DNA from 2 places in the Paraburkholderia sp. BR10923 genome. Region 2 is predicted to be linked to the other one. Evidence: riboswitches for the same ligand, from Rfam matches in the RefSeq annotation. Region 2 holds a riboswitch; the other holds the start of a gene.

Region 1 (5,054 bases), on a different contig from region 2:
TCATGGTCTGCGCGCGAGCGGGCGCCGGGTTCAGCGCGAGCGCCACAGGCGCGCCAAAGGCGAGCGCGAGTGCGAGGGCCCGTGCGGTTTTTGTCGTCATGGCTGGAATCCTTGTTTGAACAGGTTGTGCACGTTCGACGCGTGCGCCGCGTGATGACGCGATGGTGGCGCGCGGTTTGACGGATGCGCTAGCGAATGGATCGGGATGCCGTCGAACGGCTGGTTCGAACTCGCGCTTTCGTCGAGCGATTAGGCGCGTCTTACTGGCGCTTGGTTCCCCAATTAGTACTTCGCCGCCGCATCGGAAATGATGGCCCGGACGCGATCACGACACGTCCCGCGTCGCGCATTTGCCCTTAAACCAGCTGTTTAGTGATGAAGCGCCATTCGGCGTCGGTCACCGGTGTGATCGACAGACGGTTGCCTTTGGCGAGCACGCGCATGTCCTGCAATTCGGCATGCTCGCGCAGCGCGGCCAGCGGAATCAGCGGGATTTTCTTCTTGAACACGACGTCGACGAGCATCCAGCGCGGCGTTTCCCGCGACGATTTCGCGTCGTAGTACGGACTCTTTTTATCGAACTGCGTCGGGTCCGGATACGCGGTCGACGAGACTTCCGCGATGCCCGCGATGCCGGGTTCCGGACAGCTCGAATGATAGAAGAGCACGCCGTCGCCGACCTGCATCACGTCGCGCATGAAGTTGCGCGCCTGATAGTTGCGCACGCCGGTCCACGGCAAGGTGCGATGCGGTGCGTTGGCGAGGTCGTCGATGCTTGCTTCGTCCGGTTCGGACTTCATCAGCCAGTAGCGCATGAATCGGAGTGAGCGTGTGAGATTGAACGAGGCGCCAACAACAGGCGCGCGCGGAAAAGCCCCTGAAACAGGCACACAAAAAGAAAAAACGACGACCAAAGAAAAACGGCATCGAACCGAAGTCCGATGCCGTTCCAGATAAGGTCCCCGCCTTAGCCGCTAGGCCGGCATCCTGAACCGAGGGTTCAGAATTGGTCGCAGTTAGCAACACTTCGGGTACATCAGACAGAGTGACGCGCACACCCGTGCTACAAATTTCCGCAACCGTGCACATGGCATTGGTTCAAGGAATATATGACCTTGGCGAACCAGGCAGGGAAGCTAAACCGATGAAGCTACAACACATACCGTTGAACATGTGACCGGTTCGAAACCGGCCCGCTATTGAGTCAACTACTGCTTACTGCATGCTGTACTGCTCAATCACAGTACCTAGCTGTTCGTTCATTTGCTGCATTGTACGCCGGATTTCTTCAGCAGGAAATGCTTCTCCGTGTCGCACGCTGCTTTGCAGCTTAAGCAGTTCCGATGCCAGCGACAGCGCCGCCATCACCGCGATGCGATCGGTGCCGCGCACATTGCTGCCGCTGCGGATTTTCTTCATCTCGGCGTCGACGCGCGCGACCGCCTCGAGCAGCGCGCCTTCCGTTTCAGGCGAACAGGCGAGACGGTAGGGTACTTCGAGAATCGATACTTCGATCTGCTTGGTGGTCATGCGCTTTCTCCGTGTCGGCTCACGTCGCCTTCCGCTTCCTCGTGTTCGGGCTGGGCGGACTCGAGCAGATCGAGCTGGTTATCCGGTTCGCTGCTTGCGCGTGCGCGCGGCAATTTTTCGAGAATCGCATTCAGGCGCACCTGAGCGTCGTCGATCTTGGCGGACAGCGCGTCGCGTTCCGCTTGCAGTGCATCGCGCTCGGCACGCAATTGCGCGAGTTCGGTGTGCGTGGCTTGTACTTCGGCACGCGTTTGCGCGAGTTGCTCTTCGAGCGCGATCCGCGCTTCGTTGTGGCGCTTGCTGATCGCAATCAGCTTGCCGATGTTCTGGGAGAGTGATTCGAGTTCGGTGAGCATGTGCTGCGTCCTCTAAAGACATCGCATTTTAGCGCGGAATATTACAGGTTCCGACAATTGTCTCGTTTCGAGACGTAACAGCATCGCTTCATGCAGGTTCGTTGCGAGTCGTGTCGTCGACCATAAGATCAAAGACCGGCAATCCATCGGACAATAACCTGCATTCGACAGAACGGATCGCGCTCCGGTTGGCCTTTCTTGACGCCCCGCGAAGCCGCTCCTACACTTCCCGCACTCTGGTGCCCGCGCGCGCTTTTCGGCGCGCGCAGTTAAACGGGAAGCAGGGCGCGCGCGGTGCCAAACCGGATGCGCGAACCTGCGCTGCCCCCGCAACGGTAAACGACCGCATGTGATGTGCTCATGCAGGTCGGTCCTTGTCGCACGGTTGGAAGTTCAATCTGCGAGTGTGCCACTGCGCGTCACGCGTGGGAAGGCGGGATCGATGTGTCGTAGCCCGGATACCGGCCAGAAAAGAGGGACGTCCCCCGCGAAAACGTTAAACATTGGGGGACGCCTCGTGACGCGTCGGCCTGCGGGGAAGCAGGCCGTGCATGCTATCCACAGGAATGTCATCCCATGTTGTCCCCCATCGCCCGCGCGACGCTGCTCGCGTTCGCGAGCCTGCCGCTCGTCGCGCATGCGCAAAGCGCCGAGCCTGTGCCTTCATCGTCCGCTGCGGATGCAAGCACCGCGAACGCCCCAAACGTTGCGGATGCGGCCAATCCCGCTTCCGCCGATGCATCGGGCAACGTGCTCTCGCCGATCGTCGTGACCGCACAACGCGGAGCGCAAGCGTTGCGCGACGCGATCCCGCAGACCACGCAGTTCGATCAGCAGGACATCGCCGACACGACCGCGACCGATCTGCCCGGCCTGCTGCGACTCGCGCCCGGCGCGCAAATCTCGCGCACGGGTGGCCCCGGTTCGACCACGAGCCTCTTTCTGCGCGGCGCGTCGTCGACGCAATCGCTGCTGCTGATCGACGGCGTGCGCGTCGATTCGGTGAGTCTCGGCTCCGCTCAGCTCGCACAGATTCCGCTCGACCAGGTCGATCACGTCGAAGTCGTGAACGGCAACGTGTCGGCGTTGTACGGCTCGGGCGCGATCGGCGGTGTCGTGCAGGTGTTCACGAAAGACGGCGGCGATCATCCGCCGCGCTTCAATTTTTCGCTCGGCTACGGCAGCTATCACACGCAGACGCAAACGGCCGGCGTGAACGGCGCGCTCGATCAGGACGGTCGCACGACCTTCAACATCTCGCTCGCGCGCACGAAGAACGACGGCTTTTCGTCGCTCGATCCGCTCGAGGCGCCGGGCGCGAATCCGAACGCGAACGGCAATCTGAACGAGAGCATCAGCGCGTCGCTGCGCCACAAGTTCACCGACAAGTGGGATGCGGGTGTCAGCTACTTCCAGTCGAACAACAACAACAGCTACGACAATGCGTACGGCGTGCCAACCGATCTGAACAACCTCTATAGCAAGGTGCGTCAGGTGTCGGTGTTTGCGAACGGCAAGCTGACCGACTGGTGGACCACCCACTTCACGCTCGCCGTGGGCGACGACCGCAGCGTATCGAACACCAATGGCATCTACAACGACCGCTTCGATACCGACAATCGCCAGTACACGTGGCAGAACGATTTCGCGCTCGCCGCGAACCAGAAGCTGCAATTCGGCTACGAACATCTCGACCAGATTCTCGACTCCGACACGTTCGCCGCGCCCGACCGTCACGTCGATTCGGTCTTCGCCGGCTACAGCGCACGCTTCGGCCGCAACCAGATTCAGGCCAACGTACGCCGCGACCAGTACTCCGATTTCGGCGGAGCGAACAGTTACTATCTCGGCTACGGTTTCGACATCACGTCGCGCTGGAAGGTAACCGCAAGCTATTCCGATGCGTTCCGCGCGCCGAGCTTCGACGATCTGTACTATCCGATCAGCGGCAACCCGTCGATCCAGCCGGAGCGCAGTCACTCGGTCGAAGCCGGTTTGCAGTACGCGACCGACGCGCTCGGCGTGATGCGTCTGAACGCATTCCAGACGCGCTATACGAATCTGATCGACTACGTGCAGACGATCCCCGGCATCTATCTCGCGGAGAACGTCGGCCATGCGAAGGTGCAGGGACTCGAAGGATCGTGGAGCGGTCATGTCGGCAAGACCGACGTACGCGCGACATTGACGCTGCAGAACCCGGTCGATCTCGACAGCGGTACCGACCTCGTGCGACGCGCGCGACGCTTCGGGTCGTTCGCGGCGAATCGCAGCATCGGTGGATGGCGGGTTGGGGGCGAGTGGATCGTCAGCGGTCCGCGTCCAGACAGCACCGGCAAGCTCGGCGGTTATGGCATCGTGAATCTATCGGCGCGCTACAACATCACGAAGGCGTGGTACGTCAGCGCGCAAATCGACAATCTGTTCAACAAGGACTATGAGACGGCCTACTCGTATAACTCGCCGCGACGCGGTGCGTATGTCACGCTCGGCTGGCAGCAGCAGTGACGCGCGCGCCGGGTTGGCCGCATGCGTGAGCGCACGCGGATGAGTCGCGCGTCCGGTTCGCTGTCCGCCGCGATGGCAACGCCGCGCCCGATGAACGCGAAACGCGCGGCCGCGATCTGGCTCGGACTCGCGCTCGCCGCCGTCGCGCTGCTCGGCGCGTCGCTGGTGCTCGGCAGCGTGCCGCTCGCGCCGTCGCGCGTGCTTGCGGCGCTCGTGCCAACGCACACGTTCGGCGCCACGGGCAGCGACGATCTCGCCGGCGAAATCGTGCGCACGTTGCGATTGCCGCGCGCGCTCGCAGGCTTCGCGTGCGGCGCGTTGCTCGCGCTCGCCGGCGCGCTGCTTCAGGTGCTGCTGCGCAATCCGCTGGCCGAGCCGTACGTGCTCGGCGTGTCGGGCGGCGCGGCCAGTTTCGCGCTGGTCGCGATGATCGCGGGCGGCGCCTGGTGGATCGTCGATGCGAGCGCGTTCGCGGGTGCGTTCGTGTCGATCCTGCTGGTGCTCGGACTCGCGCGTCGCGAACTGTGGCGCGGCGAGCCGCAGGACACGTCGCCGCGTTTGCTGCTGACCGGCGCGGTGATCGCGGCCGGGTGGGGCGCGATGATCACGCTGCTGCTCAATCTCGCGCCTGATAGCCGTCTGCGCGGCATGCTGTTCTGG
Region 2 (5,054 bases):
TGGCGCATGTCGCGGCGTTCGTAAATCGCGCGATAGACCGCATCGCGCTCGGAGTCGTCAAAAGGCTTCGCCATGAAAGAGGGCGGCCGTGAAAGCCGGGTTGGAGGGCCAGTAAGCGTGCATATAGGTTGCCACAATCGGGCCCACGCGGAACACCGCTTCGCCGGGGGTGTCGCTGCGCGCGCGGGTGGCGAAGCGCTGCGGCGCGAGCGGTGTCGCGAGCTTCGAGTAGTGGAACGTGTGGCCGGTCAGCGTGCCGTGGATGCCGTCGATCTGCTGCATGCCGAGCGACGTGAAGCGCGTTTGCATCGTCGCGTGACCGGGCAGCAGGCCGAGCATGCGCGTGCTCGTGCCTTGCGCGTCGGTCAGGGTGTCGAGCAGGTAGAGCATGCCGCCGCATTCGGCGACCACCGGTTTGTCCGCCGCGACGTGCGCGCGGATCGATGCCGCGCTGCTCATGTTGCCCGCGAGCGTCGCCATATGCAGTTCGGGATAGCCGCCCGGCAGATAGAGCGCGTGCGCGTCGGCGGGCAACGCTTCGTCGGCAAGCGGCGAGAAATAGCTGAGCCGCGCGCCGAGCGCTTCGAGCAGCGCGACGTTGGCGGGGTAGATGAACGAGAACGCGGCGTCACGCGCGATCGCGATGTGCGTGCCTTCGAGCAGACGCGGCAGCACCTCGGGCGACGGTGTGCCGAAATCGACCGGCGGCGGCAGTTCGGCGAGCGCGGTCGACGCGAGCGTATCCGCCGCGTGTTCGAGGCGCGCTTCGAGATCGTCGATCTCATCGGCTTGATGCAGGCCGAGGTGCCGGTCGGGCAGCGTGATCTCGTCGCTCGCGGCGATGTGGCCGCACCAGCGCAGTTCGGGCGGCAGCGCTTCCTGCAGCATCTGCGCGTGCCGGGCCGAGCCGACGCGATTCGCGAGCACGCCGTGAAACGGCAGTTGCGGTCTGAAGCGCGCAAGGCCGAACGCGAGCGCGCCGAAGGTCTGCGCCATTGCCTGCGCGGAAATCACCGCAAGCACCGGCACGCCGAACGTGGTCGCCAGATCGGCGCTGCTCGGCGTGCCGTCGAACAGGCCCATCACGCCTTCGATCAGGATCAGATCGGCTTCTTGTGCCGCCTGCGCGAGCAGGTTGCGGCACGCGCTTTCGCCGACCATCCATAGATCGAGCGACAGCACCGGCGCGCCGCTCGCGCGCGCGAGGATCATCGGGTCGAGAAAATCCGGTCCGGTCTTGAACACGCGCACGCGACGTCCGAGCCGCCGGTGATAGCGCGCGAGACCCGCGGTGATCGTGGTCTTGCCTTGTCCCGAGGCGGGCGCGCTGATGAACAGCGCGGGGCACGCTGCGGAGCGAGTCCCCTTGGGGGGCGCCCCGAAGGAAGTCCCGTTGGGGGGCGCGGACATCGCTCAGAACTCCACGCCGCGCTGTGCCTTCACACCCTGCTCGCGATACGGATGCTTGATCGCGCGCATTTCGGTGACGAGGTCGGCGGCTTCGATCAGCGCGTCGGGCGCATGGCGCCCGGTCACGACGACGTGCAGCATCGGCGCGCGCGCGTTAATCACGGCGAGCACTTCGTCGAGCGGCAGGTACTCGTACTTCAGCACGGTGTTCAGTTCGTCGAGGATCACCATCTGATAGTCGCCGCTTTCGATCATCCGCCGCGCTTCGTTCCAGCCCTTGCGCGCGGTTGCCATGTCGGCTTCGCGGTTCTGCGTGTTCCACGTATAGCCGTCGCCCATCGTGACGAAATCGCATTGCGCGATCGCTCCGAGGAAATCGCGCTCCGACGTATGCAGCGCGCCCTTGATGAACTGCACGACACCCAGCCGCATGCCGTGGCCGAGCACCCGCACGGCCATGCCGAACGCGGCCGTGCTCTTGCCCTTGCCGGTGCCGGTGTTGACGATCAGCAGGCCTTTTTCGACGGTAGCGCTGGCCTGCTTCTTTTCGTGGCCTTCGCGGCGCCGTTCGGTCATGCGTTGATGCGATTCGGGATCGGTTTTCATCGGAGGTCCTGGTCTTGAGGGGCGGGATGGAAGGGCGCTACGTCGCCGGGTGCGCTGTCGCTCGCCGCCGCAATCGCGACCGTAATGCCGGCGTGCGTGGTCTTGTGTACGACCAGACGTGCGTTTTGCGCGATTGTCGCGCGGACCGACGCTGCTGCCGCCAGTAGCGCACACGGTTCGCACACACCGTCGACACCAAGATGCGCGCGCGCGGCCGCCGACGGCGACGCGACCGGTGCGGCGGCGATCTGCTCGCGGCTGAACAGTTGCAGCGGTAGTTGATGGCGCGAACAGAATTCGAGCAGACCTGCTTCGTTGGCTTTGGCGTCGATCGTCGCAATGGTGTGGATCTGCTCGAAGGCATTCGAACCGAGTGCTGCGCGCACGGCGGCTTCGATGTCAGCCGCATCGCTGTGCAAGCGGCAACCTATGCCGACGCTCAGCGTTTTAATCGCGCTCGCAGCTTGTTCGTGATCGACTCGGCCGTCGCGTTTGGCCGCATCACGCGCAAGCGCGAACGAGGCCACGCCGCCGATCACGACGATCGCCGGCGAGCCGAGCCCCGCGCGCACGACCGCCTCGGCAAACTCGCGCAGCGGCGCGAGCACGTGACGCTGCTCCGGCCGCGTCGCCGATTCGATCGCCGCGCAGGGCGTATCGGCGGACATGCCGGCCGCGAGCAACGCGCCGACGATTTCGCCGAGCCGCCGCATGCCCATATAGATCACGAGCGTCATGCGCGTCGCGGCGAGCGCGGCCCAGTCCGGTTCGCCGCTGCCGGCGCCGTGGCCGGTGACGAACACGACGCCCTGCGCGTAATCGCGATGCGTGACCGCGATGCCGAGCGTCGCGGGCGCGGCGATGCCGGCCGTGATGCCGTTGATCACGTCGACTTCAACACCAGCCGCCTGCAGCGCCTGCAATTCTTCGCCGCCGCGGCCGAACACGAACGGATCGCCGCCTTTGAGCCGCGCCACGCTGCGTCCCGCGCGCAGATGCCCGAGCATTTGCGCGACGATGTCCGCTTGCGGAGTCGACGGATGGCCGCCGCGCTTGCCGACGTATACGACTTGCGCGTTGGCGCCCGCGAACTGCAGAACGTCGGGATTGACCAGATCGTCGACCAGCACGACATCGGCCTGCGCGAGCGCACGGGTGGCCTTCAGCGTCATCAGTTCGACGTCGCCGGGACCGGCGCCGATCAGCCAGGCGCGCGTCATCGCGGCGTGCATGGCGCATGCCATGCGGAGATGGGAGGGGAGTGGCGGCGTGCGACGGTGCGCGCGGCGGTGAATATGGATGTCATGCGGTACAGCGAATCCGGGCGCGGCCACTCGTGCGGTTCGCGGCGGATTCTTCAGTGAGAACGCCACGACACGCGCGATGCCGCGCTACTACGCCTTCACATCCGTTCCCCGCGGATTCCGGCGGCCGGCGGCGCAACCCGATGCACGCATGCATGCGGCGCCGCCTCCGCGTCTGGCCGGTATCCGGGCTGGCGGCCTCACGCGCTTCGCCTTCCCGTCCCGGTTTGCGAATCTGCGGATTCGCGGGGACAGTGGCATCAAAAAACGCATGCGCGGCACAGCGGAATCGAAGCTGAATCGAACCGCGCGCCGCAGGTCGCTTACCGTTGCGGGGACAGCACAGGTTGAACGCGCGACGCGCTGCCTGTTTCCCGTTTAACTGCACATGCGAGCGCATGTGCGGGCACCAAACGCGCGCATACGATAGCACATGACGCCTTGCCGGATAAGCCGCGGCGGCGCTTTCCGACGCCCTGCGTTCCTTGACTGCGCATGCCCGGGGGCCTACACTCGCACGCACTTTGGGTGCTCGCGTGCGCGTTCGTGCGCATGCAGTTAAACGGGAAACAGGGAGCCATCTGCGCTAGAGCGGCTAACCTGTGCTGTCCCCGCAACGGTAAGCGGAAAGCGGTTCCGGCTTGATAGCCGGGCGCCGCGGTGCCGACTTCGATGTCCTCGCGCAAGGTCGCGTCGACATATCACCACTGGACGAGAAACCACTCGTCCGGGAAGGGGAAGCGGCGCTTTCGCCAGCCCGGATACCGGCCCGAAGAAGCAGAACGACCGCCGCGGGGATGCGGCGGCGCGTTCATGACCTCAGTTCCGCTTTCTGTATTTCCGTTGTCGCGGCAATGCCGTCGTTCGTCCCCGTGTCTGGTGATCGCTGGTACTGTTGCGCGTGCTTCATTCGCTCCATTCGCCAGCCGATGCCGACCGATGCGCGGAACTTGCGGCAGACCAATGCAACGCAAAGGGATGGACCTCACGATGCAAACTCAATTGCGCAAGATTCCCGTCACGATCGTTACCGGCTTTCTCGGCAGTGGCAAAACTACGTTGCTGCGGCACATCCTTCAGCATGCGGGCGGCAAGCGCATCGCGGTGATCGTCAACGAGTTCGGCGAACTCGGCATCGACGGCGAAATCCTCAAGGGCTGCGGCATCGGTTGCGATGAAAACGGCGTCGAGACCGAAGGGCAATTGTATGAACTCGCGAACGGTTGTCTGTGCTGCACCGTGCAGGAAGAGTTTTTCCCGGTGATGGAAAAGCTCGCTGAGCGGCGCGACGAACTCGATCACGTGCTGATCGAAACCTCGGGGCTCGCATTGCCGAAGCCGCTCGTGCAGGCGTTCAACTGGCCGCAGATCCGCAACGGCTTCACGGTCGACGCGGTGGTGACGGTGGTGGATGGCCCCGCCGCCGCAAGCGGCCAGTTCGCCGATAACCCGGTCGCCGTCGATGCGCAGCGCAAGGCCGATCCGAATCTCGATCACGAGTCGCCGCTGCACGAGCTGTTCGAAGACCAGTTGTCGGCCGCCGATCTGGTGATTCTGAACAAGACCGATCTGATCGACGACGCGCGGCAGCACGAAGTGGAAGCCGCGATCCGCGCGGAGATTCCGCCGCAGGTGAAGATCGTGCGCGCGCAGCGGGGGCAGCTCGACCTGCATACGCTGCTGGGGCTCGAAGCGGCGTCGGAACAGACGATCCATCTGCGTCACGACCACCAC

What was found. A riboswitch is a leader RNA that binds a small molecule or an ion and turns the genes downstream of it on or off. The one in region 2 is predicted to bind cobalamin.
Region 1: linked by a shared signal. The riboswitch ahead of AB3X94_RS08610 (TonB-dependent receptor) and the one ahead of cobW (cobalamin biosynthesis protein CobW) in region 2 are both predicted to bind cobalamin.

Annotation. Positions count from the first base shown of each region.
Region 1 covers NZ_JBFPKO010000004.1:25,950-31,003, reverse strand. Annotated here, with positions in the region: gene AB3X94_RS08635 (SIMPL domain-containing protein) at 1-100, opposite strand, end outside; gene AB3X94_RS08630 (EVE domain-containing protein) at 357-815, opposite strand; RNA gene ssrS (6S RNA) at 956-1,137, opposite strand; gene AB3X94_RS08620 (cell division protein ZapA) at 1,216-1,530, opposite strand; gene AB3X94_RS08615 (ATPase) at 1,527-1,886, opposite strand; cobalamin riboswitch at 2,107-2,371, shown strand; gene AB3X94_RS08610 (TonB-dependent receptor) at 2,463-4,394, shown strand; gene AB3X94_RS08605 (iron ABC transporter permease) at 4,434-5,054, shown strand, end outside.
Region 2 covers NZ_JBFPKO010000037.1:33,374-38,427, forward strand. Annotated here, with positions in the region: gene bluB (5,6-dimethylbenzimidazole synthase) at 1-74, opposite strand, end outside; gene AB3X94_RS37070 (cobyrinate a,c-diamide synthase) at 58-1,410, opposite strand; gene cobO (cob(I)yrinic acid a,c-diamide adenosyltransferase) at 1,414-2,016, opposite strand; gene AB3X94_RS37080 (cobalamin biosynthesis protein) at 2,013-2,468, opposite strand; partial or broken gene cobA (uroporphyrinogen-III C-methyltransferase) at 2,511-3,236, opposite strand; cobalamin riboswitch at 3,480-3,749, opposite strand; cobalamin riboswitch at 3,830-4,108, shown strand; gene cobW (cobalamin biosynthesis protein CobW) at 4,311-5,054, shown strand, end outside.